Panacibacter ginsenosidivorans: one gene and its partner. Each later gene encodes a partner of the first gene's protein in a complex. Links are inferred from orthologs where the notes say so. Each region holds a gene or a part of one and is shown on either strand. Other genes may lie near its edges.

What was found.
Region 2: the proteins of uvrA (region 1) and mfd are in contact, whole or in part, in a crystal structure (PDB 4DFC), measured with the Escherichia coli proteins. The link is inferred for Panacibacter ginsenosidivorans from one-to-one orthologs.

Annotation. Positions count from the first base shown.
Region 1 is NZ_CP042435.1:323,828-340,365, forward strand. The notes cover bases 5,991-9,463. They hold uvrA (excinuclease ABC subunit UvrA), read right to left. Parts: upstream 9,065-9,463; coding sequence 6,191-9,064; downstream 5,991-6,190. Other genes in these bases: FRZ67_RS01320 (hypothetical protein), read left to right, coding at 5,991-6,086; FRZ67_RS01330 (T9SS type A sorting domain-containing protein), read right to left, coding at 9,257-9,463. Outside these bases: FRZ67_RS01285 (outer membrane beta-barrel protein), read left to right, coding at 155-742; FRZ67_RS01290 (hypothetical protein), read right to left, coding at 920-1,852; def (peptide deformylase), read right to left, coding at 1,849-2,427; Holliday junction resolvase RuvX, read right to left, coding at 2,497-2,910; FRZ67_RS01305 (UbiA-like polyprenyltransferase), read right to left, coding at 3,007-3,918; FRZ67_RS01310 (RNA methyltransferase), read right to left, coding at 3,927-4,481; FRZ67_RS01315 (GNAT family N-acetyltransferase), read left to right, coding at 4,637-5,089; more of FRZ67_RS01320, read left to right, coding at 5,238-5,990; more of FRZ67_RS01330, read right to left, coding at 9,464-9,610; FRZ67_RS01335 (hypothetical protein), read left to right, coding at 9,916-10,458; FRZ67_RS01340 (fibronectin type III domain-containing protein), read right to left, coding at 10,537-15,369; FRZ67_RS01345 (GNAT family N-acetyltransferase), read right to left, coding at 15,867-16,331; FRZ67_RS01350 (FAD-dependent oxidoreductase), read right to left, coding at 16,342-16,538. UniProt on the Escherichia coli protein: The UvrABC repair system catalyzes the recognition and processing of DNA lesions. UvrA is an ATPase and a DNA-binding protein. A damage recognition complex composed of 2 UvrA and 2 UvrB subunits scans DNA for abnormalities.
Region 2 is NZ_CP042435.1:2,923,387-2,940,436, forward strand. The notes cover bases 6,010-9,994. They hold mfd (transcription-repair coupling factor), read right to left. Parts: upstream 9,621-9,994; coding sequence 6,210-9,620; downstream 6,010-6,209. Other genes in these bases: FRZ67_RS12360 (DUF4870 domain-containing protein), read right to left, coding at 6,010-6,156; FRZ67_RS12370 (acetyl-CoA C-acyltransferase), read left to right, coding at 9,923-9,994. In the rest of the region: FRZ67_RS12325 (acyl-CoA dehydrogenase FadE), read left to right, coding at 1-544; FRZ67_RS24000 (anti-sigma factor family protein), read right to left, coding at 775-1,017; FRZ67_RS12335 (sigma-70 family RNA polymerase sigma factor), read right to left, coding at 1,029-1,586; FRZ67_RS12340 (M90 family metallopeptidase), read right to left, coding at 1,670-2,458; FRZ67_RS12345 (hypothetical protein), read left to right, coding at 2,585-2,911; gyrB (DNA topoisomerase (ATP-hydrolyzing) subunit B), read left to right, coding at 3,127-5,106; FRZ67_RS12355 (hypothetical protein), read left to right, coding at 5,406-5,612; more of FRZ67_RS12360, read right to left, coding at 5,788-6,009; more of FRZ67_RS12370, read left to right, coding at 9,995-11,101; FRZ67_RS12375 (universal stress protein), read left to right, coding at 11,296-12,126; FRZ67_RS12380 ((4Fe-4S)-binding protein), read right to left, coding at 12,253-12,489; kdsB (3-deoxy-manno-octulosonate cytidylyltransferase), read right to left, coding at 12,553-13,278; FRZ67_RS12390 (TolC family protein), read right to left, coding at 13,315-14,607; FRZ67_RS12395 (efflux RND transporter permease subunit), read right to left, coding at 14,813-17,050. UniProt on the Escherichia coli protein: Couples transcription and DNA repair by recognizing RNA polymerase (RNAP) stalled at DNA lesions. Mediates ATP-dependent release of RNAP and its truncated transcript from the DNA, and recruitment of nucleotide excision repair machinery to the damaged site.

The DNA of each region.
Region 1 (16,538 bases):
AATGAAAATATTTTTGGAGTTTATAAAATGTAATTTATAAACCGGGGGGAACTAATTCCACATAGTACACTTAATACTTTGCTTCTTTCCAGTTTTCAGGCATAAAATACTTATGGAACAATACTTGTTTTAATTATTGTAAAACAAGCTATTTATGAAAAAAATTATTATTACTGCATGTTCACTGCTTATTATGTCTGCAGCATTTACACAAACACAAAAAGGAAATGTATTGGTTGGTGCAGACCTTGCAGGTTTTGGTTTGAATTTCCAGGAAGGTAATACACAATTCAGTTTAAACCTGAACCCCAAAGCAGGATGGTTTATTAAAGACAATATGCTTTTAGGTGCTGAAGTAAATTTTGGTCTCAACACACAAAAGGGAGCTACTGCAACTAATTATGGCGTGGGTGCTTTTGCAAGAAAATATTTTGGCGCTGAAGCAACTAACCTTGCACGAACCACCAAATGGTTTGTAGAAGCAAATGCAGGTATCAATGGTACCAATCTTTCAGGAGATAATGTAGAAAAAACAAGCACTAACGGACTTGGTGTGGGAATTGGTCCCGGCCTCTCCTATTTTCTTAATCAGAATATTGCACTGGAAGCATTAGTAAAATATAACCTTACTGTAGGTTTTGGAAGTTCAACTACTAATAACAACATAGGTTTTGGCTTAGGGTTTCAGATCTATCTGCCAGGCAAACAGGTAAAGCAATTGGCTAAAGATCCCATGAAATAAAAAATATTCCTGCAGCATCAAATGATGCGCAGTGTTTATACAGTACAAGAGTGCGACGCAACAGAAGCTGAAGATTTAACAGAAAGCCGGTTACAAAAAATTCCTACTTAAAATCTACACCGGCAGCGTTTTTGCTTTCAGTTTAGATGCATACTTTCAATTGCTTCGCACTTATTTTTATCTTTTGAAATCAAACAACGTGGCAGTGAACTCGCCACGTTCTCTTTTTTTAAACAAAGCAGCAAAGTCTCCTTTATACCGTAAAGTTTTTGGCACAAGCAACTCTCCCACTCTTGTCATTTCAACCTGCATGTTAACATCAAAATCGTAAACACCAACTTTATAACTGAGTGCATAATTACGTGCAAGCACTTCAAATGTTTTATAATCGAACCATGTTGTCATTTCATCCATCACAATATCATCCCTGCCGAACATACCCAGATCTTCTTTTGGTTTTATGGTAAACACATAAGCAAAGCTGCCTTTATAATCAATGAAGTCAAGTTTGTAATCATACAGCTTGTGTGCATCATCATCGTAGAGATCCAGTTTGTTACCAATGAATGGAATGCCTGGAATTTTCTTACCCGGATCGAAGAACAACATCTTTAATTGTTCTTTATGTTTTTCCATTCCTGATTTATTTCTAAGATCAAACTCATGGCCTGTAACAATATTTGTTTCACCGCATACTTTTCCTTTGGTAAGAAAAATTGATGCGTACATTTCTGCAGTAGTATAATTGTAATTGCCTTTCTTATCAAAATAATCACCGGTTGTTTGCTGGTTAATGATCTCCATGGTGCGGCAACTATCTTCTCTATGTTGCGTTGTTTTGCTGTCCCAGCTTGCTTTTACGCTACCACCTTTGTTAAGCATGCGTATATCGTTGTAAGAACTGAATTCGATAATGTGCAGGTTGCGGAATGCCTTATAAAAAGTAGTATCGTTCTTAATGCGCTGTAAGATATTTTTATAATCAAGATTATTTTTTACAACAGCTTCGGGCAAAGTAATCTGCTGGTTATCCCATATAACTGTAGTATCCTGTGCGTAGGTGTAAGTAAAAAAGGTTAGCGATATTAAAAGAGCGATGCAATATTTCATTTAGGAAAAACCATTTTATAATCCACTTTTATCTTGCCTTTGGAAATGTCATTTAATTTACCCTGCAGCATTTTTTTCTTTAATGGTTTCAGGTAATCAATAAATAATTTACCTTCTATATGGTCATACTCATGTTGTATAATACGGGCTGTAATGCCATTGAATGTTTCTGTGTGCGGCTGAAAATTTTCATCAAGATATTCAATAGTCACTTCTTCAGGGCGCAAAATATCTTCGCGTATTTTAGGAATGCTTAGACAACCTTCATTATAACTCCAGTCATCACCGCCAAAATCTGCAATATGTGCATTAATGAAAACTTTCTTTACACCTGGCTCATCAGGGTATTGACCTTTATCATCTTCTTCCTGGTGCTCAAAGATCTGAGCACTGTCCATTACAAAAAGGCGGATATTCCTATTAACCTGCGGTGCCGCCAAACCCACACCATTACTGGCATACATGGTTTCCCACATATCAGCTATCAATTTATCAAGTTGAGGATATTCCGGTTCTATATCCAACGCTTTCTTTCTTAAAACATCTGCTCCGTATGCAACAATGGGTAAAATCATAAAACCTTCTAAATTAAAAATTGCCGCAAATATAATTCTTAGCTTGTTAATGGTTGAACAAAAAGCACATTATACATGGCGGTTCAGGTATTCCTGCAGCATAATAGTGGCGGCAATTTCGTCTACATTCTTTTTATTTTGGCGGTCTTTTTTCTTCATTCCCATCTCGTGCATGGCCTGTACCGCCAATTTTGAAGTGTAACGTTCATCCACTGTTTGCACAGTCATAGTGGGGAATTCTTTATGTAGTTTTTTGATGAATGCCTGTACTAATGGCGTGGCATGCGTATCGCTTTCATCCCAGTTCTTGGGTTCACCTATAAGTATTAATTCCACAATTTCATCCTGGAAATATTTTTTAAGAAAAGGCATCAGGTCTTTTGTATCAACAGCAGTAAGGCCGCTTGCAATGATCTGTAATGGATCAGTTACAGCGAGGCCTGTTCTTTTTGCACCATAATCAATTGAAAGTATTCTTGCCATAAATTTTTATAAAAATATTTTTTTGAGCCCGGCTTATGAATATACATTTAACATCGTTGCGTCGCACTCTTGTACACTTTATTCCTTACGCAACTTTTATAAAAGCAACAGATCAGCAATTACTAGTACACCAAATACCACACTGGCAATACCATTTGCCGTCATGAAAGCAATATTTACACGACTAAGATCATTGGGTTTTACAATAGAATGCTGGTAAATGAGCATGCCGACAAATACTATTATTCCTGCCCAATACAACCAGCTAAAACCACCATATACGCCAGCAGCAATAACACATGCAGCGCTTAATACATGCAATAATTTTGAAACACGCAATGCTTTTGATTTACCAAGCATAGCAGGAATAGAATAGAGTTGTTGAGATTGATCAAACTCAATATCCTGCAAAGCATAAATGATATCAAAGCCACTAACCCAGCATATTACAGCTAATGAAAACAAGATTGGCAAAACATCAAACCTGCCGGTAACAGCAAGATAAGCGCCTATTGGTGCTAATGATAAACCGAGACCTAACACTAAATGACAAAGTGGTGTAAAACGTTTTGTATAACTATAGAACAATACAACAAATAATGCAACAGGTGATAAATAAAAACAGATTTTATTTATAAAAAAAGTAGCGGTAATAAACAACACGCAATTCAATATCACAAACCTTAGTGCACTGTTGGCAGAGATAATACCTTTTGGAATTTCACGAATAGCAGTACGTGGATTCTTTGCATCAAAACTTCTGTCTAAATAACGGTTGAAAGCCATAGCTGCACTGCGTGCTGTTATCATACAGATAAGAATTAAAATAAGTCTCCAGATTGCCCAATCAAAAGGAATTATACTTAAGGGTTTTATAGCATAATCAATATATCGCATTGGAATTTGAGAATATGGTAATGCAATAAAAAATCCAATCATTGCAAAAGGCAATGCAAAAATGGTATGACTAAATTTTACTAAACTCAAATAATTCTTTACTGTACTCATCAATAATTCTATTTTAAAAATTCCAGTCTTTGTTCGGACAATTTATACAATACAATCCCTGCAGCTACAGAAATATTCAGTGAATGTTTCATACCCAACTGTGGTATTTCTATACAACCATCACAAAGTTTTATAACGTCACTATTCACACCTTCCACTTCATTACCAAATACAACAGCCAGTTTCTCTTCTTGTTCAGCAGTAAATTTTTCTAATGAAATACTTCCTTCTGCCTGTTCAATAGCAAAAACTTTATACCCTCTTTCTTTTAACTGCCGGACCGCTTCCATTGTAGTTGAGAAATGAATCCAATCAACCGTTTCTGTTGCACCCAATGCTGTTTTATGAATATCCCTGTGTGGTGGTTGTGCTGTATAACCGCATAAACAAATGCCCTCCAGTAAAAATGCATCTGCTGTTCTGAACACACTTCCTACATTATGCATACTGCGAATATTATCTAATACTGCAATGATCGTATTTTTCTTCGCCGCCTTAAATTCTTCTACTGATTTACGGCTCAGTTCATCCATGCTCAGTTTACGCATTATAGAAGCCCCCATCCCCTAAAGGGGTGTTTAAAACCGCAAAGATAGTTGTGAGTTTTTAAATCAGCGTTGGGTTTGAATATGCTTCATATAGAATAAAGCGTACAAGAGTGCGACGCAACGGCAGCTTAATTATTAATTTTACGCCGGGCTAATAAAAATTGTCAGCTATGATTTATTGGAAATGCAAGCCATTCCGTGATCTTACTGTATTTGAACTCTATGCTATTTTACGTTTACGCAGCGAGATTTTTGTGGTAGAGCAAAATTGTGTGTTTCTTGATATGGATAATAAAGACCAGCATTGCTATCATCTATGCGGATGGGATGGGGATGTGCCGGCGGCTTATGTAAGATTAGTTCCGCCCGGGATTTCTTATACAGAACCTTCCATTGGCAGGGTAGTTACAAATGCTGGTTACCGTAAAAGCGGTACCGGCCGTGTACTTATGCAAAAGGCCATCGAACACTGCGGATTGCTTTTTGGTAAGACAAGAATAAAAATTGGTGCACAGTTATACCTGAAGAAATTCTATGAATCATTGGGCTTTGTTCAATGCAGCGATATTTACCTGGAAGATGATATTGAACATATTGAAATGATTTTTGAGCCTGTTGAATAATTTATACGAGAATTAATACGTTTATAGAGCACAACCAATTAAAACATACTATTTTGCACGTATGCACGGACTGTGTAAAAAAATACTAACTGCTATTAGTTTCCTTTTGCTTACGTCAGCCTATACCTTTTCTCAAAAAACGTATGATTTGGATGGGTTAAGAGACTTAACCAATTACTGGGAAATTGATGTTTCTGTAGGAGCCAACCAATTCCTGGGAGATTTAGGTGGTAATAAAGGCATTGGCCGCGACGGCCTTAAGGATTATATGTTTGATGTAAACAGGATATTGGCAGGGGCATCCTGTACGTACAATATCAACAATTATTCGGCAGTAAATCTGGGTATTAATTTTGCCATGATTACCGGTGCAGACAGCCTTATAAATAATACCGGCGACATGGAGCGTTGGCGTTACTGGCGCAATCTTAGTTTTAAATCGAATGTAATAGAAGCTACCGGAACTTATACCTGGTATCCTATTATGCACCTTTACCATAACAGGATGGAGCTTTTCAGATTCAACCCATATATAAGTGCAGGTCTTGGTGTGATGCATTTCAATCCTAAAGCTAATTTGGATGGTCATTGGTATGCTTTACAACCACTCAGACTCGAAGGCGAAGGGTTTCAGGAGTATCCAGACAGAAAGCCGTATGCACGTACCGTTTTATTCATTCCGATCAATGTTGGTGTAAAATATTATTTTAATAACCGCTTTGGCTTATCTGCAGGCTGGATGATACGTAAGACCTTTACGGATTATATGGATGATATCAGCACTACTTATATAGATCCTACCTTATTCGATAAATATTTCACGCCTGAAAAAGCTGCAGTTGCAAAACAATTATACGCCAGATCCAGAAAACCGGAGAAGGTTAGACCAGATATTCTTAAAGCTGATAATACAGATAAAGACAGCTACACCACTTTTTATCTCAGGCTTAGTATCAGGCTCGATAAGAAATTATACATCTACTATCCCAAATTATAATTCCTTTTATTTTTTTTAGCCCGCCTGCACACAAAATATGGAGCTTTTGTTGCGTCGCACTCTTGTACTTTAGTAAATATATGGAGCTGTGTTTGGAATGAAATTTATTTCAATTCTAATTTCAAAAATCTCGCCGTATGACTTTCTTTATTATTGATCATTTCTTCCGGTGTGCCTTCAAATAAAATTCTGCCACCCCCATCGCCACCTTCAGGACCAAGATCTATAATATGATCGGCTACTTTTATCACGTCAAGATTGTGTTCAATTACTAGCACAGTATTACCACGATCGACAAGTTTATTCAATACATCAAGCAAATGCTGTATATCCTGGAAATGTAATCCTGTAGTGGGTTCATCAAGAATATAAAATGTTTTACCGGTATCTTTTTTCGCAAGCTCTGTTGCAAGCTTTACACGTTGCGCCTCGCCACCACTCAATGTTACAGCAGATTGACCAAGCGTTATATAACCAAGCCCAACATCCTGTAACACTTTTATTTTACGATAGAGATAATGTACGGGCTGAAAAAATTCACAGGCTTCATCGACCGTCATGTTCAGTACATCGCTGATAGATTTTCCTTTATAACGGATCTCTAAGGTTTCGCGGTTATAACGTTTGCCATTGCATTTTTCGCAGTGCACATATACGTCTGGTAAGAAATTCATTTCAATCACACGCATGCCACTGCCTTCACAAACTTCGCATCTGCCACTTTTTACATTAAATGAAAAACGGCCAGCATTATAACCTCGGATCTTTGCTTCAGGAACAGATGCATATAAAGTTCTTATCTCCGTAAAGAACCCACAATAAGTAGCGGGATTACTGCGTGGTGTTCGACCAATAGGACTCTGGTCTATTTCAATTACTTTATCAAGATGTTCCAAACCTTTTACACTTTTATACTCCATAACAGCATAACGTGAATTATAAGCATGCTTGGCCAGCAATGGATAAAGCGTTTCATTGATCAATGTTGATTTACCACTCCCACTGACTCCCGTAACCACGATGAATTTAGCTAATGGAAATTTCACAGAAACATCTTTAAGATTATTACCCTTTGCGCCTTTTAGTTCAAGTGTTTTGCCATTGCCTTTTCTTCTTTCTTTAGGCACTGCAATACTTTTCTTACCACTTAAATATTGTGATGTTTCTGAATTCGATTGCATCACTTCTTTCGGTGTTCCTGCTGCAACGATCTCACCGCCATGTTTACCGGCTTTAGGACCAATATCCACAAGATAATCTGATGCCATCATGATGTCCTTATCATGCTCAACAACTAATACACTGTTACCAATATCGCGAAGATTTTGTAATGCTGTTATCAAACGATGATTATCTCTTTGATGCAATCCAATAGAAGGTTCATCAAGAATATAAGTAATGCCCTGCAATTGTGATCCTATTTGGGTTGCAAGTCTTATGCGCTGACTTTCGCCGCCACTCAATGTTCTTGATGGACGATTAACAGAAAGATAAGTCAACCCAACATCTAATAAGAATTGTAACCGCTCTCTTATTTCTTTAAGAACATCTTTTGCAATGGTGTTCTGTTTATTGCTCAACCTTTTTTCGATTCCATTGAACCAGATCATCAGTTTATCAAGATTCATTTCACTCAACTCAGAAATATTCTTTTCATCTATTTTAAACCACAAACTTTCTTTCTTTAGTCTTGCGCCGTTACAAGTTGGACAATTTTTCAATATCATGTATTTCTGCACCCACTCTCTCAGCACCTCTGTACTGTAAGAAGAAGAGAACCACCTTTTAAGCATAGGGATAATGCCTTCATAACTTCCTGTATATTCATGTGGAACAGTTTCGTCATCCGTGTCTACTTCTAATGAAGCATTAATATTTTTATCGCCAAACAAAAGCAGGTCTAATTGTTCTTTTGGTAAGTCTCTTATTGGTACATCTAATCTTATCTTATACTTTTTTGCAAATGCCACCACCTGTTGAAATACACTTGCATCTCTCTCTTCTCCCAAAGGCACAATACCACCTTCTCTTACCGTTTTAGATTGATCTGGTAAAACTTCATTCATATCTATGGTAAATACGCTTCCCAGGCCTTTGCAGGTTGGACAGGCACCATAGGGAGAGTTAAATGAGAACGCGTTAGGTGATGGCTCCTCATAACTAATGCCTGTATCGAGGCACATTAGTTGTTTTGAATATTGCACCACATTATCATCCTCATTCACCAGCAAAAACATCAGGTCTTTTCCCATTTTTAAAGTCTGCTGTACACTCTGACTGATGCGTACTTTAAATTCCTGTTCAACTTTCAAGCGGTCGATTACAACTTCAATATCATGAATCTTATAACGGTCAACCTGCATACGGGCTGTAATATCTTTCACTTCACCATCCACACGCACTTTTACAAAACCTTTCTTTCGAATGTCTTCAAACAATTCACGGTAATGACCTTTGCGACCACGCACCAACGGGGCAAGTAATGTTATTTTTTTGCCTTTGAATTTCTGAAAAATATTTTCTACAATTTCCTCTTCACTAAACTTCACCATTTTCTTTCCGGTGTTGTAGCTATATGCTTCTCCTATTCTTGCATATAACAAACGCAAAAAATCATACACTTCTGTAACTGTGCCAACAGTGGACCGGGGATTTTTATTAGTGGTTTTTTGCTCAATAGAAATCACCGGAGATAAACCTGTTATCTTATCTACATCCGGCCTTTCCATATCTCCAATGAATTGTCTTGCATACGCACTAAAGCTTTCCATGTAGCGACGCTGCCCTTCATTGAAAATGGTATCAAAAGCCAACGAAGATTTTCCGCTGCCGCTAACACCTGTAAAAACAACCAGCTTATTTTTGGGAATAGTGATGTCAATGTTTTTCAGGTTATGTTCTCTTGCGCCAATCACTTCAATCACTTCTTCATGCCGCACACCAATTGTTGCAGCTGTTTCAACTTTCTTTTTCGCCATAATAGTTTGCTAAACGTCAAAATTAGCTAACTGGTTCTTAAAGACAAGGCTAATTTTTTGAACCTGGGCACAATGCTACTATTAAGCAACCGTTGCGTCGCACTCTTTTACTCCTGTGCTTGCTTCAACAAAAAAAGGCACCACCATTATTTAGCAGTGCTTGTTTTGACATAAAAATCTATCCCTTGATTTTTATTCCTTTAAAAATCTCAATAGAATACTATTGTCTTTTTGCTTTATTGTTACATAATATAAGCCCGGTTTTAGTTTCCCAACATTTACAGAATAACTTCCTGAACCTGATGAACGGCTTTGAAAAATAATTCTTCCATAAGATGATGAAACTGAAATCATATTTTTAACGGAAGGATCAAGACCTTCAATTTGCAGCACATCCCGTACAGGGTTTGGATATATTTTCACACCGGATGTTACAGAATAAGAGGCATTGACGTTTGTTGAACTGCTATCAGTTGTTTGAGCTAATAATTTATTGGATAAAATACAACAAATAAAAAGAAAGCAGAGCAGGAAACTCTTCTTCATAAGGGTACGTTTTTAAAAGTTTAAAGTACTTAGGCGGATTAAATTCAAGCTTTGTAAAATTAAAACTGAATTTTTATAATGGAATTTAAAAAATGCTATAATTCTTTTGCGTCTTTAAAACCTTATTAAGTAAATCGATCCTTATTTAAAAGTTCACTAAGTTGTTACGCATATATTTAAGTGTTGATTTAGTGATGAGCATATAGTTCACATCAGATCATTAAAGTGTTGCAGATGAAGTGTGCGACGCAAGGAATGATGCTACAAGTTATATTGCCGGTAACAAAAAAATATAAACTCCTTTTATGTTTTCTCTATTTGGTAAAAAAGACAAAATGCCTGCAATAAAGATTGCAGATCATGTTTGGGTGTCATCTAACGCAAAGATGAATGCATGCATAGATTTAGTAAAAGCAAAAACAGATGTAATCTTTATATGCTGGTTTGAAGAAACGCTACAGCAACTGCAATCTTTTTTCGGGCAGCATGCTATAAATGCTGAAGTAATTATGTACCGGCAGGCATCAAAAGTATATATACATGAAAGGAAGATAATTTTTGCAGAACATTACCCACTTTCCCTGAAAGAGCAACAATTGTTTTTATCATTGGGATTGCAGGAAGCAATTGTTTACAGTGCACTTGATGAACCACTCTTTAAATATTTTGGTGGAGAAAATATAACTGTGTTGCTGACGAATTTAGGCATGCAGGAAAATGAATCTCTCGAGCATCCTATGATAGGTCGTGCACTTAAAAATGCACAGAAGAAAATAGCAAAAGAGATTATAGCGGAACAAGCAGCAAGATCACAGCAGGATTGGTTTAGAAGCAATCTTGCTCATTGATATTTTTTATAGTCCATTTCAAACAATAAAGCCATCGTGAGGAATCACGATGGCCCTGTTTAAAGATCAAGCTTAAAGTTAATATTTCACAAATTTTGTATTATAGATAATACTGCCTTCTTTAGTGATGACGGTTACAAAATAGCTGCCTGCGGTGAGCCTGCTTACATCGATCTTAGTGTTTGCTGCGCCTTTTTGCTGCATGATGGTTCTGCCGTATACATCCGCTATTTTGATGACAGATTGTTCCGGCATTTTTGTGGTTGCTATATTTATGATCGTGTGCGCCGGATTTGGATACACCTTCATGCCGCTTTTGCTTTGTTGTGCAATAAGCGATGATGCATCTTTACTGCTTGGGCCTGTGCCCTGAACGGCTCTTAAGGTGTAGCAGGTTGATGCATTGTATTCATTTGCATTGGCACCGGCTACTTTAATATAATGTGTGCCTTTGGCGACTGTGATTGTGATGCTTTCATTTGCTGTGCCGGTATTTATGGAACTGCCGGTGAACTTCTGATTGACATTATAAGTATAGATATTATAATCTGCAGGCAGATTGGTAAGTGTTACCGTTATAGGACCTGGTGCAGGGATAGTAAGTTTGTAATAATCCACATCGCCTGATGCATTGATGGTTCCATACACATCTGTACTGAATGGTATATCCACTGCTGTAGCAAAATTATTATTATTTGCAGTAGTATCGAATTTGCCGGGGCAGGTTGCACTTGTGGTAAATGAAGTAGTATTATAAGCACTGCTACCTGATGCGCATACAGCTTTTACACGCCATTCATAATTTGTCTCGCTTAGTAAACCGCTGACATTTACTGAAGTGGCTGTGGTACCTGAGGCTACATTAATCCAGTTTTGTGTATTGGTGGCACGGTATCCTGCTGTATAACCAAGTGCTCCGCTTACTGCAGTCCAATTGAAGGTGGCTGATGAAGCTGTAATATTGGTGGTAGTTAATGTTACCGGCACACCGCAACCTACTGCTATTAATGTGGTAAATTGTGCAGTAGTGTAATTGCTGGTATTGCCATATATACAGTTTGTTCTCACCCTCCAGTCGTAGGTGGTATTAGCATTTAAGCTGCTTAAGTTAACGGAAGTAGCCGTGGTGCCTGTTGCAGCATTGACCCAGTTGATTGATGCCGCATCTTTATAATCTATATCATAGCTTGCTGCTCCTGTTACGGCACTCCAGCTAATAGTCGCTGTTGATGAACTAATGGCTGATGATACAAGGCCTGATGGGTCATTACATACCGGTGTGGCGGTGGTGAACTGTGAGGTTGAATAAGCACTACTACCTGATGCGCAATTCGTTTTCACTCTCCAGTCATAAACTGTGCTATAATTTAAACTGCTTAAGTCTACAGAGATAGCTGTAGTGCCTGTTGCCGCATTGATCCAGCTACTTGATGCTGCATCTTTATAATCCACATCATAACTTGTTGCACCGGTTGCTGAACTCCAACTAATTGATGCTGATGAAGTGGTAATTGAAGACGCTGCAAGTCCTGACGGTGCTGTACTACACAATGTTGTAAACTGTGCACTGGTATATGTGGTGCTACCTGAAGAACAATTTGCTCTTATCCTGTAATCATATCCTGAACCTGTAGTTAATCCACTTAGGTTTACAGATGTTGATGTTGTTGCTGTTGCTGCATTTGTCCAGGTGCCTGTTGATGTTAATTTGTAATCGAAATCATAGCTTACCGCTCCAGAAGATGCAGACCAGCTTATAGTTGCTGAAGTATTGGTAATGGATGATGCTGATAAGCCTGTTGGAGCAATATCACATAAAGTTGTAAACTGCGCGCCAGTGTAGGAAGTACTACCTGCAGCACAGTTAGCTCTTACCCTGTAATCATAAACTGAACCTGCTGTTAAGCTATTTAGGTTTACAGATGTTGATGTTGTTGCTGTTGCTGCATTTGTCCAGATACCTGTTGATGTTAATTTGTAATCCACATCATAGCTTACTGCACCTGTAGATGCAGACCAGCTAATGGTTGCTGAATTATTTGTTACAGACGATGCAGATAAACCTGATGGTGCAACATTACACAATGTTGTAAATTGTTCGCTTGTATAAGATGTACTGCCTGATGCACAGTTTGCTCTCACCCTGTAATCATATACTGTACCTGTTGATAATCCACTCAGGGTTACTGAAGTTGATGTTGTGGCTGTTGCTGCATTTGTCCAGGTACCTGAAGAAGCTAACTTGTAATCCACAGTATAAGAAGAAGCGCCTGCAGAAGCTGTCCAACTGAGTATAGCACCTGAATTGGTAATGGAGGATGCAGACAGGCCTGATGGCGCAGCGCTACATAATGTTGTAAAATTTGTTCCGGATATATAAGCCGTGCTGCCAGATGAGCAATTAGCTCTTACTCTGAAATTATAAACAGAACTTGATACCAGGTTGGCTATGTCCACTGTTGTAGCAGTAGTTGCGTTTGCAGCCCTAGTCCAAATACTTGCTGAGCTTAATTTGTAATCAACTTTATAAGATGCTGCACCAGCTACGGCTGTCCAGCTAAGGGTTGCAGTTGAATTGGTAATATTTGATGATGTAAGGCCAGTTGGTGTAGCACTACACAAACTGGTAAACTGTGCGGTTGCATAATCTCCATTATTTAATGGACAATTTGTTTTTACTCTAAAGTCGTAAAGAGTTCCTTGCATTAACCCTGTAATATTTACGCTTGTTGAAGTAGTGGCTGTTGCTGCATTTGTCCATGCACCGGAGGGGGATATTCTGTAATCTACATCATATGATGTAGCTCCGGTTACGGCTGTCCATCCGAGTGTAGCACTGCTATTAGTGATGGATGATGCTTTCAGCCCTATAGCTGTTCCACAGGAACCTACATAGAAATTCACATTTGATATATCGTAAAAGATATTTCCTATTGCTTCTATTTTAATACGACAAGCGCCACTTGTTACATTTGGTACAGTAATCGCTTCAGTGCCGTCATTGGGTGTACTGGCGGCAAGAACATATGGGAATGTTTGCCCTCCATCTGTTGACATAGATATTTTCACATTGGCTGCAAGTGTGTTTGTACTGTTAACACTCCAGGTGATTGTTTGTGTTGTTCCGGCACCTACACTAACTGCTGTGTTGGGAGAGGTAACTGCAAAGGGTCCGGTAGTGCCGGAAACAGTTACAACCACATCATCACTGACATTAGCACTGCCGCCACTATGATTATCTCTTACTGTAAATCTAAAGTTCAATGTTCTTGATACAGATGGCAATACTTCCCATTTACCTGTATTATTACTGTCTAGTACAACCTGAAGTCTTGGAAATGATCTGGATGTATTGGTGACAGGTAAGAAAGACCTGAAGGCAGGCCCCTTCGTAGTAGTTGATGTTGGGTAGGTATTAGAATTTGTACTTGTGCCATATGCATCCATTTGTTCCCAGCAATAAGTTGGCACATCTGCTGCATCTGCATCTGTTGATGTTCCTGTTAAAATAAATGGTGTTGATTTTGGTACAGTATAATCTGATCCGGCATTGGCAGTAGGTAAATTATTGATTAAAGAACTGGTTGTACCACAAGTGTTACCCGAACCAGTTTGAATATAATCGGTTATCTGCTGAATACTAATTGCATGATAGTATGGATCACTGTGCGCCTGAAGATCTGTAGCACCCGTAATACCAGCATATCCCATAATTGTAGAAGCACTTCCAGGTTCTACCTGTGCTATTGTGCCTTCTATGCTATGCGTAAAAGTATGATTGCCACCTAACTGATGTCCCAATTCATGCGTCCAGTAATCTATGATAAGATAGTCGCCCTGATATTCTCCGTACATGTTCCATCCCCGACCTTTGCCGATAGAGCCTGAAGGTGTTTTGCAAACACAACCAATACAGCCTGCGTTGCCATTATTTTTTTCAGTATTATAATTAAGCATGTGGCCAATATCATAATTCGCATCACCTATTACACTTGTACAAGTGTTTTGGGTTTCAGTATTCCAGGTTGTTGTGGTAAAACTTGGTGTCCATGTACTAAATGGATCAGTAGTAGCGTCAAGATAAATGATACTTGTCTCATTCGATATGAGTACCAATCTTAAATTAAATTCATTTTCAAAGACTGCATTTGCCTCGGTAGTATTCGAATTCGCTACGGCTAATATAATGGCTTTCTTCAATGCTACTGTGCTTGTATCAGTTCCCGGAGCAACATCATCCAACACAGCTCTTGAATATTCTCCTGTTAAACATAAAGCCAATCTATAAGTGCGTAATACATTTGTATTTGCATTCTTGTCAGTAATTCCTCCTCCTATTGCATTGCTTAGTTGTACTTCGCTGTTTACTGTTTGATCTAATAAACATTCAAACCCGAATTTTTTAGCATCTCTTAATTCCCTGTCGTATACAATATATGATTGACTGGAACGATCTATGGAACTGATGTAAAAAGTCTTTCTCTCTGAAGACATGATCACTGCATTAAATCCCAATGGGGACATATCAAAACGAATACGGGAGCCAGGGTTATCAACACCCTGCCCTGCATATGATTTGATATTCGGAAATTTTGCAGCTAACGCAGGCTCCATAGAAGAGGCTTCCACAATCCTGAATCGCTCAATTTGCCCTTTTGAATTTGGCACCGAAATGATAAATGAAGAAGTAGCTGATGAAACACTTTTTTCTGAAGGTGCATTACGTAAGAGTTTCCTCATGGCTGATTCATTTAATTGAAATGAAACATAAGCCTGGGGTTTAAAATGTTTATGAAAAACATCTTTTCCTTTTGCGAATGAACTAGTAAGACTAATTTGCTTCCAGGGATTTTGTGCGTTTGCACAGAAGACAATCATGGCAAGAACCATGAGGAGTAATACTCTCTTCATACAGGTTTTTGTTTAAGAATTGGATTTTATCCCGATCATCACTAAATAAATTTATCCAACTATAAAGGTTGGAATAATTTAAGGAAAGACAATCAGTGAGTCCGGTTTAACTTTTGATTTAGAACATTGATTTATACAGTAAAGTAAACGTTATACTTTTTAATTTTATTTACACATTAAAGATTTTAATACTCTTTTAAAGTAATACGCATACTTAACAGTATTGACAGCCAATAAGAAACTAATAATATTTTTTTTGATACCAGCAATTGCTTACATGGCATCATCTCTTGCGAGGCAATACTTTCATCTGCAGGATAAAGATTTTGCTGAAAAATAAAACCAGCTATAAAGAGCAAAAATATATTATAGCTGAAAAGTACTTTGTTGTACAAGAGTGCGACGCAAGAGGTGATGCCACATATTATAGAGCCTGGCTCAAAAAAATAAAATTAATATTGAGTAAGAGGACACTACTTTGCAATGGAAATAAAAAATTATACAGGTATACTGCAGTTAATCCATTCAGGATCAAAAATAGTGTTGTATTTTTTGTAGAAATTTATTGCAGGCTCATTCCAGTTTAGCACCTGCCAGGCAATACCACTAAAATTTTTTTCTTTAGCTTCGGCAATAAGCGCATGGAAAAGCAACTTACCAATTCCTTTACCTCTTGCAGCTTCAGTAACAACAAGGTCTTCAAGATACATGCGCTGCCCTTTCCATGTAGAATAACGAATATAGTAAAGTGCAAATCCAAGAATATTTTTGTTTTTATCTGTATCATTTATCTCTTCGGCCACAAATGCCCACCACACGGGTTTTTCGCCAAAGCCACTTTCTTCAAAATGTTCCAGCGCAACAGTAACCTCATCAGGTGCTTTTTCATAAACAGCCAGCTCTTTTATTAATTCAAGTAACCTTTTGCAATCTTTTCTTTCTGCTTTTCTTACAATAATCATAAATATTTATTTATAAACCTTCAACGATTTTCGCTACTTCTGCTGCGCAACCAAATGCAAGTGTAAAGCCACTTCCGCCATGCCCATAATTATGAATGATATTGGTTTCTGTTTCATGCTCCACTCTTACTTCGGGCCTATATGGCCTCAATCCCGCCCAGCTACCCAATACTTTTTGCTCTTTTAAAAATGGAAATGTTTCATAAG
Region 2 (17,050 bases), 2.6 Mb from region 1 along the record:
GACTGTTGATATGATGCTTAAACGTGCCATGAAAGGAAAGCTTGATCTAATGGGGCCGGCAATGGCTGTAAGCAAAGAATTAATGAGCATTCCTACATTAGAAGAAAATGATGCACCTTTTGCAAAAGAAAGAAAGTATATATCCAACTTTAAAAAAGCCATCCTTATGGTGGCTGGTGCTGCCGTACAAAAGCTGATGATGAATCTTGATAAAGAACAGGAAGTGCTGATGAATATTGCAGATATGTGCATCAATACTTTTATGGCGGAAAGTGCATTGCTACGTGTACTAAAGTTAACAGAACTGTATGGTGCCAATGCAGTATTGGTTCAAAAAGATATGATGAACACTTACCTGTATGATGCAGCCGATAGTATTAATAAAGCTGGCAAAGATGCATTAAATGCCTTTGCAGATGGCGATGAATTGCGTATGATGCAAATTGGCCTGAGACGTTTTACCAAAACAGAACCATTTAACACCAAAGCGTCGCGCCGCCGCATTGCAGATAGGATGATAGAGGAAGGCTGTTATTGTTTCTAACATTTCCACATAAAATCTAAGCGCCGAAAAAAATTTTCGGCGCTTTTTGTTTATATGAGTTTCAGACTTACGGAATGCTATTAAGCTTTAGTTGTGTCACTCACTTGTGCGGCTTTGCCTACACTCAGCCAGATGCACTGAAATGTTTTTCCTTGTAGCTATAAAAACGGAACGATGAAGTGCTTGCGACGCAACAGAAGATGCTATAAGCACTACAGTTGGTATTAAAATTATTCTGCGTTTATTCTTTGGATTATCGCTTCTTTCTCAGGTTGTGAAAGTGTTGCATTTGTATGCTCATGAAGATGAGCTGCACGCTGCGTTATAATTTTATTTTGCCTGTAAAAAAGCTTGCATAAAGAGCAAATGCCCAAATGCAACAATAGCTGTATGCGTTGTTTAACCGTGAGTTTTCTTTCTTCTTTTAAAGAAATAAAATTAGTGGCCTCCTTACATGTTATCATCCATTTCATACGCACAACATCTATTTTGTAAACCAGTTTTTTTCAAGGCATGCTCTTAATTGCAGCTTTGCCCGGTGTATCAGTACCCAATAGTTAGACGATGTTAAATTTAACACCTTACATATTTCTTCACTGTCGAGCCCCTCAAGATATTTCATAGTGAACACCGTATCCTGAATTTGTTTTAGTTTATTCTTGCAGTTGCTGAGCACTTCATAGAATTCTTTCTTTGTAACAAGGCTGTCGCTGTCATCCCACTCTTTTGGGTGCATTGATTGTTTCCAATGCGCTGCTTCGTCAAAGTAAGGATCATCATCGGCCATTCCCGGCAAACTATCCGTTAAGCGTGTGGAAGCTTTTCGAAAATGATCAATAATCTTATTTTTTAAAATGGCGTACAACCAATTTTTTTCCGATATCTCTCCTTTAAAATTATCATAATTGCGCCATGCCGCCAGGAAGGTATCCTGCACCAGGTCTTTTGCGATTTCGCTGTCGTTTACACGCGGTAGTGCATACCGGTAGAGCATATCACTGTAATCATTTACCCATTTTGTAGCATCTAATTGTGCAGACATAAATCAAAAGTAAGGAAATGAAGAGCCTTTAATTTTATTTGATGACAAACATTTGTCAACGGCTTTACAAATACAAAAGGCTTTCACTTTGTTTTAATAGTTGCAGGTATTTGATGGAAAGCTTGTTCGAGTAACGCAAAAAGTTCAGGATGCTTTTGTTGCAGCAGATCGGGTCGTTCAAAAAAATATTCTGCCGCTACAGCAAAAAATTCTGTTTTACTGGTAGCCCCATAAATATTAATATCAGATTTTCCTTCTCTGATTTCTGTAATGGAATCGTTCATCAGGTTTAGCCACGGGATAGTATATTGTTTTTGTAAAAGTTGCTCAGGAATACCATCTGTTTCTCCATCTGCTTTGTCCAACAAATGCACAAATTCATGAATGCCAGTATTGTTTTTATCGGTCTCATTTTTGAATCCCAATCGCAGCGCAGGTTTGGAGAGTATCATCATTTGCTGCATAGCGCCAGTACCAACCATGCCTAAAGTATTTCGGTCTTTATCTGTAGTAGAAAACTGATCTGCAGTAAAAGTATCCTCGTAAAGTAAAACATTGCGCAGGTTGTAATAACGCCATTCATTAAAACCAAAAATTGGAATTACGGCGCTGCTTGCTACCAGTAATTTGTCAAGGTCATCTATTGTTGTATTTACACCACTTATGGTTATGTATGAAAAAATAGCTTTTATTTTTTCTTCAAAGCGGATTTTACCTGCATCATCAAGTGAACGATAGAAAGCAACATTATCTTCAAGTAACTGGCGATAGTTCTCAGGAAACACCGCTTTGTTTTCTTTTGTCTTCTTTTTTCCAAAGAGGATCCAAAACAAAATAGCACCGCAGATTACGAAAATGATAAGGCCGTTCATTTAACTAAGTTAGTATTAGAAAAAGATACAGCTAAGTTTTATGAAAAAATGAGTTGAATGCATCAAACTAGTTCAATCATTTCAAATGAGAACTTCTGTGACGCAGGAATTTCTTTAAATAGGGTAATGATTGGTCAATCAGCTTCCCAACAAATTATAAAAGCATTTGCAGACAAGAAAGACATCAAAACATTTTCGAATAAACCGCTTGATTCTACATTGAGTTTTGTGAAAGAAAAAGGTGCAGGTTTATTTATTGTTGGTTTGGACAGTCATGTTGGTTTTATTTATTACGATGGAAAAACATGTTGGTTTATACATTCCAAATGGGTAAATCCGAAAGCTGTTGTAAAAGAAATAGCTGAACAATCCGGCATTCTTTACTATTCAAAATATAGAATCGTTGGGAAGATCAGTAATAATAAAACATTATTGGATAAATGGGTTAATTAAGGCATGTTTTCAATTATGCTGCAACATTTGCTCCAGCACAAGAGTGCGACGCAACGAAAGCTTTATTCATGCTGCAAAGCCTGGTTCAAAAAACACCAAAATCTATCAAAAAATCACCGGGAAAATTGTGGGAAAATTGGCCGTTAAGATAGCTGTTAAACAGTTGCTTTTACTTAACTTCGCCCACTTGCAAAAAATGCAGGTATTACACACATATGAGCGAAGAATTAAAGCCTGCCGTATCTCCCCAACAAAATGGCTACGGTGCAGACAGTATACAGGTTTTGGAAGGCCTGGAAGCCGTAAGAAAAAGACCGGCAATGTACATTGGCGATATAGGTGTAAAAGGGTTACATCACCTGGTATACGAAGTTGTAGATAACTCCATTGATGAAGCGCTGGCCGGTTATTGCAAAAACATATTTGTTATTATTCATGAGGATAATTCCATCAGTGTTAGTGATGATGGTCGCGGTATTCCTACAGGTATTCACCAAAAAGAAGGTGTAAGCGCTTTACAGGTTGTAATGACTGTTTTGCATGCTGGTGGTAAATTTGATAAAAATACCTATAAAGTTTCTGGTGGTTTACATGGTGTGGGTGTTAGTTGTGTAAATGCATTGAGCAGTACTTTACATGTAACCGTAAACCGCGAGGGAAAAGTATTTGAACAGGAATACCATACGGGTATACCAGCATATCCTGTTCGTGAAATTGGTGTTACCGAAAAAACTGGTACCACTGTTCACTTCTGGCCGGATATGACCATTTTCCAGACAGGTATTTACAACAGGGAAATACTTGAAGGCCGTCTTCGTGAGCTTGCTTTTCTTAATAAACGTATCAGTATTACTATCACAGATCTTCGTGAAAAGGATGAAGACGGTAATAATTACAGCAAGAATTTTTACAGCGAAGGTGGCATTGTAGAGTTTGTTGAAATGCTGGATACTGCCGCTAAACGTACGCCGCTTATCCCTAAAACATTGTATGTGGAAGCACATGATGAAGCAAGCAATGTAGCAGTAGATGTAGCACTGACTTACAATGACGATTTTAAAGAGCATATTTTCTCTTACGTTAACAACATCAACACCATTGAAGGTGGCACACACGTAACGGGTTTCAGACAGGCGCTTACCAGGGTGTTTAAAACATATGGTGATAAGCAAGGCTTATTTGAAAAAGCAAAAGTGGAAGTAGAAGGTGATGATTTTCGTGAAGGCTTAACCGCTATTATTTCTGTGAAAGTTCCGGAGCCACAATTCGAAGGCCAGACAAAAACAAAACTTGGTAACAGCGAAGTAAGCGGTATTGTGCAAACAACCGTAGCCCGTGCATTGGAAGCATACCTGGAAGAAAATCCAAAAGAGGCTAAAAACATCATCAGTAAAGTTGTTCTTGCTGCGCAGGCACGTGTGGCAGCAAAGAAGGCAAGGGAAATGGTACAGCGTAAGACTGTTCTAAGCGGAAGCGGATTACCTGGTAAACTGGCCGACTGTAGCGAACGTGACCCTGAAAAATGCGAACTATTTTTGGTTGAAGGTGATAGCGCCGGTGGTACAGCAAAATCCGGTCGCGACAGAAGTCACCAGGCCATTCTTCCGTTGCGTGGTAAGATCCTGAACGTAGAGAAAGCCATGGAGCATAAGATCTACGAGAACGAGGAAATACGCAATATGTTTACAGCAATGGGTGTAAGCGTTGGAACGCCGGAAGATCCAAAAGCATTGAATCTTGCTAAACTGCGTTATCATAAGCTTATTATCATGACGGATGCCGATGTAGATGGTTCGCACATTGCAACGCTGATTCTTACGTTCATTTTCCGTTACATGAAAGAACTGGTAGAACAAGGTTACGTGTACATTGCACAGCCACCTTTGTATCTTATTAAGAAAGGTAAAGAGCAGGAGTACGCCTACAATGAAGATCAACGCAGGACACTTATTACCAAGCTTGGCGGTGGTAAAGACGACAGCGTAACTACACAGCGCTACAAAGGTCTTGGCGAAATGAATTCAGAACAGCTTTGGGAAACTACACTTGACCCAACACGCAGAACATTGAAGCAGGTAACCATTGATAATATGATAACTGCAGATGAAATTTTTACAAGGCTGATGGGTGATGAAGTAGCTCCACGCCGCGAATTCATTGAATCGCATGCCAAGTATGCGAGGATTGATGTGTAACTAATTCCGGTTTCTTTTAAAAATATTTGCCATGCAAACTATGCATGGTTTTCTTTTTTATGGGTCCTGCATTTTTCTTGCTATGAGGCTTCTCTTGCGTCGCACACTTGTACTTTTAGTTGATATTTCGGCAGGAAAAAAGAAGTCGTTGGAGTAAAATTTCGTCCTGGCAGGAAACTTGTGAATGTTTTTGTGTGCAATACTTTTTTCTACGTCTGTTGCAGATTATAAAAAAAAAATATAGATTGTGCTGTTTCTAAGGGTAAAAATCTATTAACTAACCAATTAAATACTTAAAAATGGACACTTCGAAAATGATTAAAGCATACTGCCTTAAAACAAAAGAAAAGAATGTTCCTATGCAGGATGCTGTTGTAAGCAAAACTGCAAAAGGCGGTTATATGGCTTCCGGTCATGATGGAAAAGGAAATAAAATGGCGGCCATTCTTAGCGAAGCGAAAGCTTTACAAGCCATTGCTGATGGTGTGGCAAAGAAAGGTTTCTAAGATCTATACAAGATTCAAATAAAAAGCAGCGAAAGTTTTCGCTGCTTTTTATTTATATATGCCTGAGCAATAGTATGCTTTGAAAATATTTTGATCATTAAAGAACAAACTGTACAAGAGTGCGACGCAAGAAATGATTTATAGTAGTAATGCGGCCGGATACAAAAGATTCCCTTTATTTGATCAATCGTAAACAATAAGGATACCTGTATATTTTGCCTTCGCTTGCTTTAATTGTCGCGACAATTCTCCAAACCAATGAAAGCACTCCAATAAGTATAAGAACAGGAATACCTATTAAAATTATAGAAAGAGGAATACAAACCATTACTGCTAAAAAAAGTGTTATCTGGAAATTCAAAGATTCTTTTGCATGATCTGCAACAAATTCTGACTGATCTTTTTTAATAAGATAAATAATTAGCGGTGCAAGAAATGATGCTACAAATGTTAATACGTGTGCAAGCAGGCCCAATGTTTTTTCATCACTGGTAGGCACAATTGCCGGTAAACTATCTGTACCGAGAAAAGAGTTTTGTGACATAGTGCGGGGGATTTTAGAGAAAGATAAAGAAATGAAATGAATTCTGCAAAAGCTTATGCCTCCATTACTTCTTTCTTTCTTATAACTGCATTATGCATTAGCTTGAGAAATCTTTGCATAGCTTCCATGCCTTTTATATCATCCACAACCAACAGGAAATTTTTAGCTACCTGTTTTAACCTTGCTTTGTTGGTACCTGTTTGTAAATATTGCAAAGTGTTTTTAAAGATGTCTGATTCAAAATAAGGAGAATCATTTCTGTTAATAAAATAGCAACGCAGGGTTTCTGATTTCAGGCTCATTTTTTCGAAGCCAAGATCTACAGCGAGCCAGCGGCAACGTACCGTTGTAAAAAGATCTTCGACAGCTTTTGGCATTGGACCAAAACGATCCAGCATCTCTGCATGAAAAGCAACAAGGTCTTCTTCGGTTTCGCAACTATCCAATCTTGTATATAACGATAAGCGTTCTGTAATGCTTTCTACATAATCATCAGGGATAAGAATTTCCAGATCGGTATCGATGGTACAATCACTTACATAATCATCCTGTTTGCTGATCTCTTCTTTAAAAAGATCTTTGAATGAAGTGCGTTTTAATTCACGTATTGCTTCATCAAGAATTTTCTGGTACATTTCAAAACCTATCTCAGCCATAAAACCACTCTGTTCACCACCTAACATATTGCCTGCACCGCGTATATCAAGGTCACGCATAGCGATCTGAAAGCCGCTTCCAAGATCACTAAACTGTTCCAGTGTTTGCAAACGTTTACGGGAATCAGTTGGCAACGTACTCATTGCAGGAGCGAGTAAATAACAAAATGCTTTCTTATTACTACGCCCAACGCGGCCACGCAACTGGTGCAGATCGCTCAATCCAAAATGATGTGCATTGTTTACAATAATGGTATTTACGTTTGGAATGTCCACACCGCTTTCAACGATATTGGTACAAACCAATACATCGTATTTTTTATCAATAAAATCAAGGATTCGTTCTTCCAGTTCATGACCTTCAAGTTGCCCATGAGCATACCCAATGCTAAGATCGGGGCAGAGACTTTGTATCAACCCAGACATTTCGCCCAGGCCCTGTACACGGTTATGTATAAAGAAAACCTGGCCGCCGCGTTCTGTTTCATAATAGATGGCATCTCTTATGAAATCAGGATTGAATACCTGTACTTCTGTTTGTATAGGTTGACGGTTTGGTGGCGGTGTATTAATAATACTGAGATCTCTTGCTCCCATTAAACTGAATTGCAGTGTACGTGGAATTGGCGTTGCCGTTAGCGTTAAGCAATCAACGTTTGTCTTTAACGTTTTCAACTTTTCTTTATGACCTACACCAAACTTTTGCTCTTCATCAATCACCATGATGCCAAGGTCTTTGAATTTTACTTCTTTACCCAACAAACCATGAGTACCTATGATGATATCTATTTTGCCTTCTTCTAATTTCTTTAAAGTCTCTTTTTTCTCCTTTGCAGATTTGAAACGATTTACATAATCAACGGTAACCGGAAAATCTTTCAACCTATCGCTAAAAGTTTTATAATGCTGAAATGCAAGAATGGTGGTTGGTACCAATACAGCAGCTTGTTTGCCATCGACACAACTTTTAAATGCTGCACGAATGGCTACTTCTGTTTTACCAAAACCTACATCGCCACAAACAAGACGATCCATCGGTGATGGACTTTCCATATCTTTTTTTACATCTGCTGTTGCTTTACTTTGATCCGGTGTGTCTTCATATATAAAAGAAGCTTCCAGTTCGGTCTGCATATAATTATCCGGAGAATGTGCAAAGCCTTGTTGCGCTTTTCTTTGTGCATATAGCTTGATGAGATCGAATGCTATTTCCTTTACTTTAGCCTTCGTCTTCTCTTTCAGCCTGTTCCATACATCGCTACCCAGCTTATTTATTTTTGGTATCGTTCCTTCTTTGCCTGTGTATTTTGAGATCTTATGCAGCGAGTTGATATTTACATAAAGTATATCGCTGTCTTTATAAATAATGCGTACGGCTTCCTGTAGCTTGCCATTCACTTCAAGTTTTTGCAAGCCACTGTAAGTACCCACACCATGATCTATATGCGTAACAAAGTCTCCGGGCTGCAGATCACGTAATGTTTTTAAAGTAAGAGCTTTGTTTTTGTTGTATGCCTGTTTTACGCGATACTTATGATAACGTTGAAATATCTGGTGATCTGTATAACAAATAACTTTCAGGTCTTCATCTATAAACCCTTCATGAATAGAAGTTGCGACAGGTACAAATTGTATTTCAGTATTGAGATCATTGAAGATGCTGTTGAGCCTTTCCAGTTGTTTTGCCTGCTCTGCAAAAATGTAAATGCTATATTTTGCAGACTCATGAGCTTTCAGGTCTTTTATCAGCAAATCGAATTGACGGTTAAAGGCAGGTTGAGGTTTGGTAGCAAACTCTATTTCAAATGTTGCAAGTTGTGGCTTAAATCCAAACTCTACAATATGTCTTGACGCAAGTTGCTTTTCAATCACATCGTGCTTTACAAAATCATCCCATTTTATTTCTTTCACAACCTGCGTATCATCGTCTTCATCACTGTTCTGCATGCGATATCCGTCATCAAGCAAAGCGATAAAACCTTCCAGGTCTTCTTCCTGCAAAAAGATCTTCTCTTTTATTACATCCCAATCCTTTAACCACACAATCGTGTTTTCGGGGAGAAATTCGAGTAATGAAACTTTCTCACCACTATCAAACTGTGTTTCAATATTTGGTATAATGCTTACTTGCAAAAGCTTTCGTTCACTAAGCTGTGTTTCCGGATCAAAGATTCGTATGCTGTCCACATCATTACCAAACAATTCTACACGATAAGGCTTTTCATTTCCAAAAGAATAAATATCCAGTATGCCTCCACGCAGTGCAAACTGGCCAGGTTCATACACAAAATCTGTTCGTGTAAAACCATACATTACAAACAACTCCAAAAGACTTTCGAGATTTATGGTGTCGTTTGTTTTTATACTGATAATATTACTGCTAAGTGTTTTTGGCAAAACAACTTTTTCAAACAGTGCTTCCGGGTAAGTAACAATGATCTTCTTATTACCGCCGGCAGCAAGTCTCGTAAGTGTTTCCGTACGTAGCATTACATGCGAAGAGTTGAGCAGTTTAAAATTCTTCCTGTTCTTGAATGATGCCGGAAAATAAAACAGGTCCAACGCACTGGTAAGATTCTCCAGCGTGTTGTGAAAATAAGCCGCATCTTCCGCATCGTTCAAAACAACAAGATGATTTAGTTGCTGCGTATTAGTATGCATGAACACACTGCTTACCACAAATTCTGCACTGCTGCCCTGTAAATTTTTGAGAAAGATTTTTTGGGTATCGGCAAAAAGAAGCCTGTCCGTCAGCTGAAAAAGACGGGGAGATTGTTGATACTGTTCCAGCAACGCACTTAAGTTCATAATCTGCGGCTGCAAAGATAGTTGGTTTTATTTTGTTGAGCCAGCACCAGCAATGCTATTTAACATTGTTGCGTCGCACACTTGTACTGAAGAATAGATGTGAGCTAATAGCGAGTCGTGAGCAATTGCGTTTTGCTCGTAGCTCATGGCTCAAAGCTCGCAGCTTGCTTATTATTCCGAACGTACAAGTGAGTGACACAACCGGCGATGCTACAGGCACTACAGCCAGTACCAAAATCTTAACTTTCGCATTTAGTTGCATAAACAACTTTGTATTACATTTGATAATCAAAATTTATTTTATGCAGGAAGCATATATTGTTGCCGGTTACCGCACCGCAGTAGGTAAAAGCAAGAAAGGTGGTCTGCGTTTTTACAGGCCCGATGATCTTGCGGTGGAAGTGATAAAAGGACTAATGGCATCGGTACCGCAACTGGAAGCAAAACGTGTGGATGATGTAATTGTAGGCAACGCTGTGCCTGAAGCAGAACAGGGATTACAGTTTGGGCGTATCATTGCCGCCAAAGCATTGGGCATAGAAGTGGCAGGTATTACTATCAACCGCTATTGCGCAAGTGGTCTCGAAAGCATTGCTATGGCTACAGCCAAAATCCGTACAGGCATGGCTGATTGCATTATTGCAGGCGGCACAGAAAGCATGAGCCTTGTTCCAACTGCTGGCTGGAAAACAGTTCCTTCTTATGCTATTGCCAAAGACGACCCTGATTATTATTTAAGTATGGGTCTTACTGCAGAAGCTGTAGCAAAAGAATTTAAAGTAAGCAGAGAAGACCAGGATGCATTTGCATTGAACTCGCATAAAAAAGCGATGCATGCTATACAGAATGGTTATTTTAAACCAGGCATATTGCCTGTTAATGTAGAAGAAGTTTACTTAAATGAAAAAGGCAAGAAAGCAACACGCAATTATGTAATAGATACAGATGAAGGCGTACGTGCGGATACAACAATAGATGCATTGGCAAAATTGAAACCCGCATTTGCGTTGGGTGGTTCTGTTACTGCGGGGAACTCATCTCAAACAAGTGATGGGGCTGCTTTTGTAATTGTAATGAGCGAAAGAATGATCAATGAACTTGGTCTTAAACCAATAGGACGTTTGGTGAACAGTGCAGTTGCTGGTGTGCATCCGCGCATAATGGGTATAGGACCGGTTGCTGCAATACCAAAGGTTTTGAAACAGGCCAGTATGAATCTTGCAGATATTGACCTGATAGAATTGAATGAAGCTTTTGCATCACAATCGCTTGCTGTAATACGTGAACTTAATTTAGATCCTGATATAGTAAACATCAACGGTGGGGCTATCGCACTCGGTCATCCCTTGGGTTGCACAGGTTGTAAACTTACCGTGCAATTACTTGGTGATATGAAAAGACTGAACAAAAAATATGGTATGGTTACAGCTTGTGTTGGTGGTGGACAAGGCATTGCAGGCATCATTGAAAATATTGTGTAATTTTTCTACTGCTGAGAAGCAAAGGCATATAGAAAAAAGGTATTAAGGCTTTGGCCTCTCCGTCTCGGCAATTATATTAATTTAAAAGGGTTCCTCCTGGAGTAGAACCCTTTTTTGTTAACTTTATTCAGCATGACTTTTGTCAGTATTTAAACTGTTAGCCTTTTTTAACTTCGTATAGAAATTAAACCACCATGAATACCATACTGGTTCCTACAGACTTTTCGCCTGCTGCAAGAAATGCAGCCATGTATGCTATCAATTTTGCAAAACAGGTAAAATGTAAAAAGATCATTTTCTACAATGCTTACCAGACACCTATTGTAACAGATGCTAATATGGCTATAGTGGATGCTATTGACATAGAAGAAATGAAAAAGGCAAGCGAGGAAAATCTTACTGCTTTTAAGCTAACACTAAAAGCATTTTGTGATAAGAATATGGAGTTAGAAACACTGAGTGAATATGGTGTGTTAACCATGGATATTAATGAAGTGTGCACAAATAATAATATTGACCTGATAGTGATGGGCGTTACCGGCACCGGAAAAATTGCAGAAAATCTTATTGGTAGTTTCGCTATTGATGTTTCAAGAAAAGCCACAGTGCCAGTGATCATTGTACCTCCGGACGCCGGCTATACAGATATAAAAGAAATTATGCTGGCCTGCGATTTTTCACAGGTGGTAGAAACCACACCCGTTGATCCTATAAAAAGAATACTGAATGAAACCAGTGCAAAATTATTTGTGGTAAACATCGACCACAGGCAAAAACACTTTACTGCAGATACCCCCTTTGAAAGTTTAATGCTTGACACTTTATTGCAGGGTTACAATCCGGAATATCATTTTATTGATGATGCAGATTTTGTACAGGCCATCAACAAATTTGCATTGGAAAAAGAAGTTGACCTTATTATTACTATTCCAAAAAAGATGGGCTGGTTCGATGCGCTTTTTCACAAGAGCCATACCAAAGCATTGGCCTTTCATAGCCATGTACCGTTAATGGTAGTGCATTAATCATTTTTTTGGATCCGGCTATAGTACTTTGTGCATCGCCTGTTGCGTTGCATTACGTTCATCTGCAGAATATAAATTTAACAGGCAAAATGCTGTACTGTGTGTTTCCTGAATACAGGATTGCAATTATTCTTCATCGTTCTTTTCTGCATTCATAAAATAACTCACCGCGCCACTCGTACATTTGCGAACCTGATCAATAATTTTATCTGTGCTAGCACCATTAATTTCTACCCAGGGTCTATTTTTCGGATTAAACACATCAGGCAATCCCCTGAAACAAATAGCTGAATGAATACAAACATCGGGTTTCCAAACAACAGTAACTTCTCCGTTGGAATATTTATGTGTTTTTACAGGCATATTATTTTTTATCGGTAAATTAAATGATAAAACTGAAAATAAAAATTGCCGAACAGGCTTGAGTTATAAATATTTTGCTGCCCTTGCCAGGTCTTCCGGTGTATCTATCTCTACACCCATATAATCAACAACAACCATCTTAAGCGGAATGCCATTTTCAAGATAGCGCAGGCATTCAATTTTTTCTGCAGATTCAAGTGGAGTCATGGGCCAGTTGGTAAAATTTATCAATGCCTGTTTACGAAATGCGTACACACCAATATGCTCGTAATAAGTAATGGCCATCTCTTTATTACGGGGATAAGGAATTACAGAACGGCTGAAGAAAATGGCATTGCAATTCTTGTCAACGGCTACTTTCACGTAATTAGGATCTTCTATGTATTGTTGTTCTTTCAACACCTGCATTAAACTTGCTACCTGCACCTTTTTTCCTTCATCAACTTCGAAAACGTGTAAGAGTTTTTTTAGCGGTTCACGTTTTACAAATGGTTCATCACCCTGCACATTCACTACTATATCCACATTCATATCTGCAACAGCTTCCGCAATTCTATCGCTGCCACTTTCGTGCGGTCTTTTACTCATTACCGCTTTGCCACCATGCTGTGTAATTTCATTGAAAATAATATCGCTGTCCGTTGCAACGATCACCTCATCAAACAAACCGGTGGCAATTGTATTATCGTAAGTATGTCTTATCACAGGTTTATTACCCAGCACTTGCATCAGCTTGGCAGGAAATCTGGTAGCCGCATAACGTGCAGGAATCAATGCAACTTTCTTCATAGAAAAACTTTATTGCAAAGATGCGGATTAACACATTTAAAAATCAAGACGATTACTAAGACGTTTTAATTCTATTTCCGCAGACTTAGCAACAAAATTCAGGTTAACCAATAAATACCCGGCATTCTCAAAAGTTTGTTGTGCATTTTTTACGTCAACTATTGTGGCGTTTCTAAGCTCGAATTTTTTCAATACAAGATCAAGCAATTGTTGTGCGAGTGAATAATTTTCTTTTTGCGTTTCCAATTGTTCTAAGGCACTTGCATAAGACTGGTATTTTTTTACAGCATTGGATTCATTGTCCTTAAGTAAAGACTCTTTTTGGATCTTTGCGTTCTTTGTGTCTATCTCAGCCACTCTCTGCTGGCGCTTATATGCAGAGCCATTATAAATTGGGATAGAGAGATTTAATCCGAAGGTTGGGCCGTATGTTTGATTCAGTAATGTAAATCCTGCAGCACTTTGAGAGCGGTTGTAATTAAACCCCGTATTTAAACGCAGCGATGGATAACGTTGTGCAGTGATCTCTTTTTCTACCAGCTGATTGATGTTAATCTGTTGTTCTGCTGCAATAACCTCAGGGCTTGCAGGAAGATTATTCAGTACACTGTCCAGCAAAATATTTTTACCGGTAATAATGGTATCATTTATGGTTATGGTACTGTCGGTTTTCAGATTTAATGAAGTCAGAAAATCTGTTTTTGCCTGGTCAATAATTACCAGTTGTGCCTGCTTACTTAATTGCAAAGTATTCAGGTCAAGCTGCGATTGAAACAGGTCTGCATTATTAGCATAGCCTGCAGACTGTTGTGCTTTTACAATTTCGAGGCGTTGCGACGCAGCATCTATAGAAGCATTCAATGTTTTTAAATAACTCTGCTGGCGTACCACGTCATAATATTGCGTCATCACCAATGCGATCGTATTTTGAATCTGAACATTTAGCAACTGCTCGCTTTGCTGTTGTAATTGTTCAAGCCTTTTTTTAGTAGTTACCACACGCATTCCATTGTACAAAAGAATACTTCCGGTAACACCAGCTGTAAGATTGTTTGCAGCAACACCACTCTTGTTTGTGTTGGTGCCATTACTCAATTTTTGATTGAGGCTGGTGATCTGTTCATTATCATTTGCCGTAGCAGATACTGTTGGATACCCGCCCGCCACACCATAGTTATTTAATATAGTGTTTGCTTCTACATTGTTTTTCGCAAGCTGAATATCAAAACTGTTCTTCAATGCAATATTGATCGCTTCTTCCAGGGTAAGTCTTTGTTGTGCTTTTGCCTGAAAGCTGATCAATAATAATACGACAAGAAATTTTTTCATTACTGTTTATTATACAAATCAATTTTTTGAAGCCAGCTAAAGTCCTTTACTCATCGCCTCTTGTGTCACTCACTTGTGCTTTTGGAACGAGAATCGCCAATCGTAAATGGTCAATAAATTGGTACTGCTATCTGATTCACCATTCACAAGTACAAGTGTGCGACGCAAGAAAAGCTGCATTCTTATTCTAAAGCCGGCTCAAAAATTATTCAGAAACTTCTATTGTTTTTGTTTTATGAATACCGGATATGAATGTGTACACAGCAGGTATTACAAACAAAGTAAGTATCAGTGAAAATATAATACCACCAACAATTACAATACCCAATGGTATGCGACTTGTGGCTGATGCTCCTAAACTTAATGCAATTGGCAATGCACCAAAAGAAGTAGCAAGGCTTGTCATTAAGATGGGGCGCAAACGCTGTGTTGCAGCTTCTACAACTGCCTGCATACGCGACATACCATTCTCTCTTTTTTTGTTGGCAAATTCAACGATCAATATACCATTCTTTGTTACAAGACCGATCAGCATGATCATACCGATCTGTGAAAAGATATTGATCGTTTGATCGAATATATATAAGCTTAACAATGCGCCAGCCAACGCCAATGGCACTGTTAACATGATAGTGAAAGGATCAAGAAAACTTTCGAACTGTGCGGCCAATACAAGATAAATGAGCATTAGTGCAAGCCCAAATGCGAAAGCTGTATTAGAAGAGCTTTCTTCATAATCCCTTGAAGGGCCGCTAAGTGATGTTTGAAAACTTTCGTCTAATAATTTTGACGCAATTGCACGCATTGATTTTACACCATCACCAATTGTTTTACCATCAGCGAGTGATGCAGAAATGGTTGCACTCTTAAAACGGTTGTAATGATATAATGTAGGCGGGCTGCTGCTTTCCGTTAAATTAACTACGGCACTCAATGGAATATTTTCACCGCGGTTATTCCGTACATATAATTTTTCTATGTCTGCAGGTTTGTTGCGGTCCTGTCTTTCTACCTGTCCTATCACCTGGTATTGCTTTCCATTCATGATAAAGTAAGCAAGCCTTCTTCCACTGAATGCAGCCTGCACAGCACCCGCTACATCCGTTGTGGAAAGTCCCAGATCTTTTGCTTTTACACGATCTACCGTTAACTGGAGTTCCGGTTTATTGAATTTCAAATTCACATCAACATTCTGGAAGGTTGGATCTTTTCTTGCTTCTTCGAGAAACTTAGGAATTACATCCTGTAGTTTTTGAAAGTCGAGGTTTTGTAAAATAAATTGAACAGGCAACCCTCCCCGCGAACCAAATCCTACAGCAATAGTTTGCTCCTGTATGGCAAAGATTCTTGCATCATTAAAGCGGGAAACTTTTTTGCTAACGTCCTGCGCTATTTCATTTTGGCTTCTTACACGATCTGCAGAAGGTGTAAGTCCCAAACGGCCAAAACCACTGTTAGCGCCGGTTCCACTGAAGCCTGGTGTAGCTGCAAAAACAAAATCCCGTTCCGGCACAGAGTCATATAAAAAATTAACTACACTGTCTGAGATACTTTGCATTTTATCATAGCTGGTTCCTTCAGGGCCAGTCAATGAAAAACGAACAACATTGTGATCCTCCATCGGCGCCAGTTCACTTTGCAACTGTGATCCAACGAACCAGATAATAATACCACAAATGGCGATAATAACCCATGCCATCCACCGCACTTTCATAAATCTTTGCAATGTTCGTTTATACCCATTTTCCATGCCTGCAAAGAATGGTTCTGTTTTTTTGTAAAACCAACCATGCTGTGCATTCTTGCTTGTTAAATACACATTTAGCACCGGTGTTATTGTAAGCGATACAAAAGCGGAGATCAATACAGCTGCTGCTACTACAATACCAAACTCACGAAATAAACTTCCTACAAATCCTTCCAAAAATATTACCGGTAAAAAAACAACGGCGAGTGTGATAGAAGTAGAAATAACTGCAAAGAAAATTTCCTTACTTCCTTCTAATGCTGCTTTACGTATGGGAAACCCATGCTCCAGTTTTCTGAAAATATTTTCCGTAACAACAATGCCATCATCTACCACTAAACCGGTTGCCAGCACAATACCCAGCAACGTTAATATATTGATAGAAAACCCTGCCAGGTACATAATAAAAAATGTGGCTACCAGAGAAATAGGAATATCTATCAGCGGACGAATAGCTATTAAAAAATTCCTGAAGAAAAAAAGTATCACTAATACCACAAGGCTAAAAGAGATCAATAATGTTTCTTCCACTTCTGAGATTGACTGGCGAACAAGTTTTGAATTGTCATTAAGCACATGGAATACTATATCGCTTTTATTTGATTGTTCTATCTCAGCAAGTCGTTTATAAAATTCGTCTGTGATCTTTACATAATTGGCGCCCGGTTGCGGAATTACCGCAATACCCACAGCATT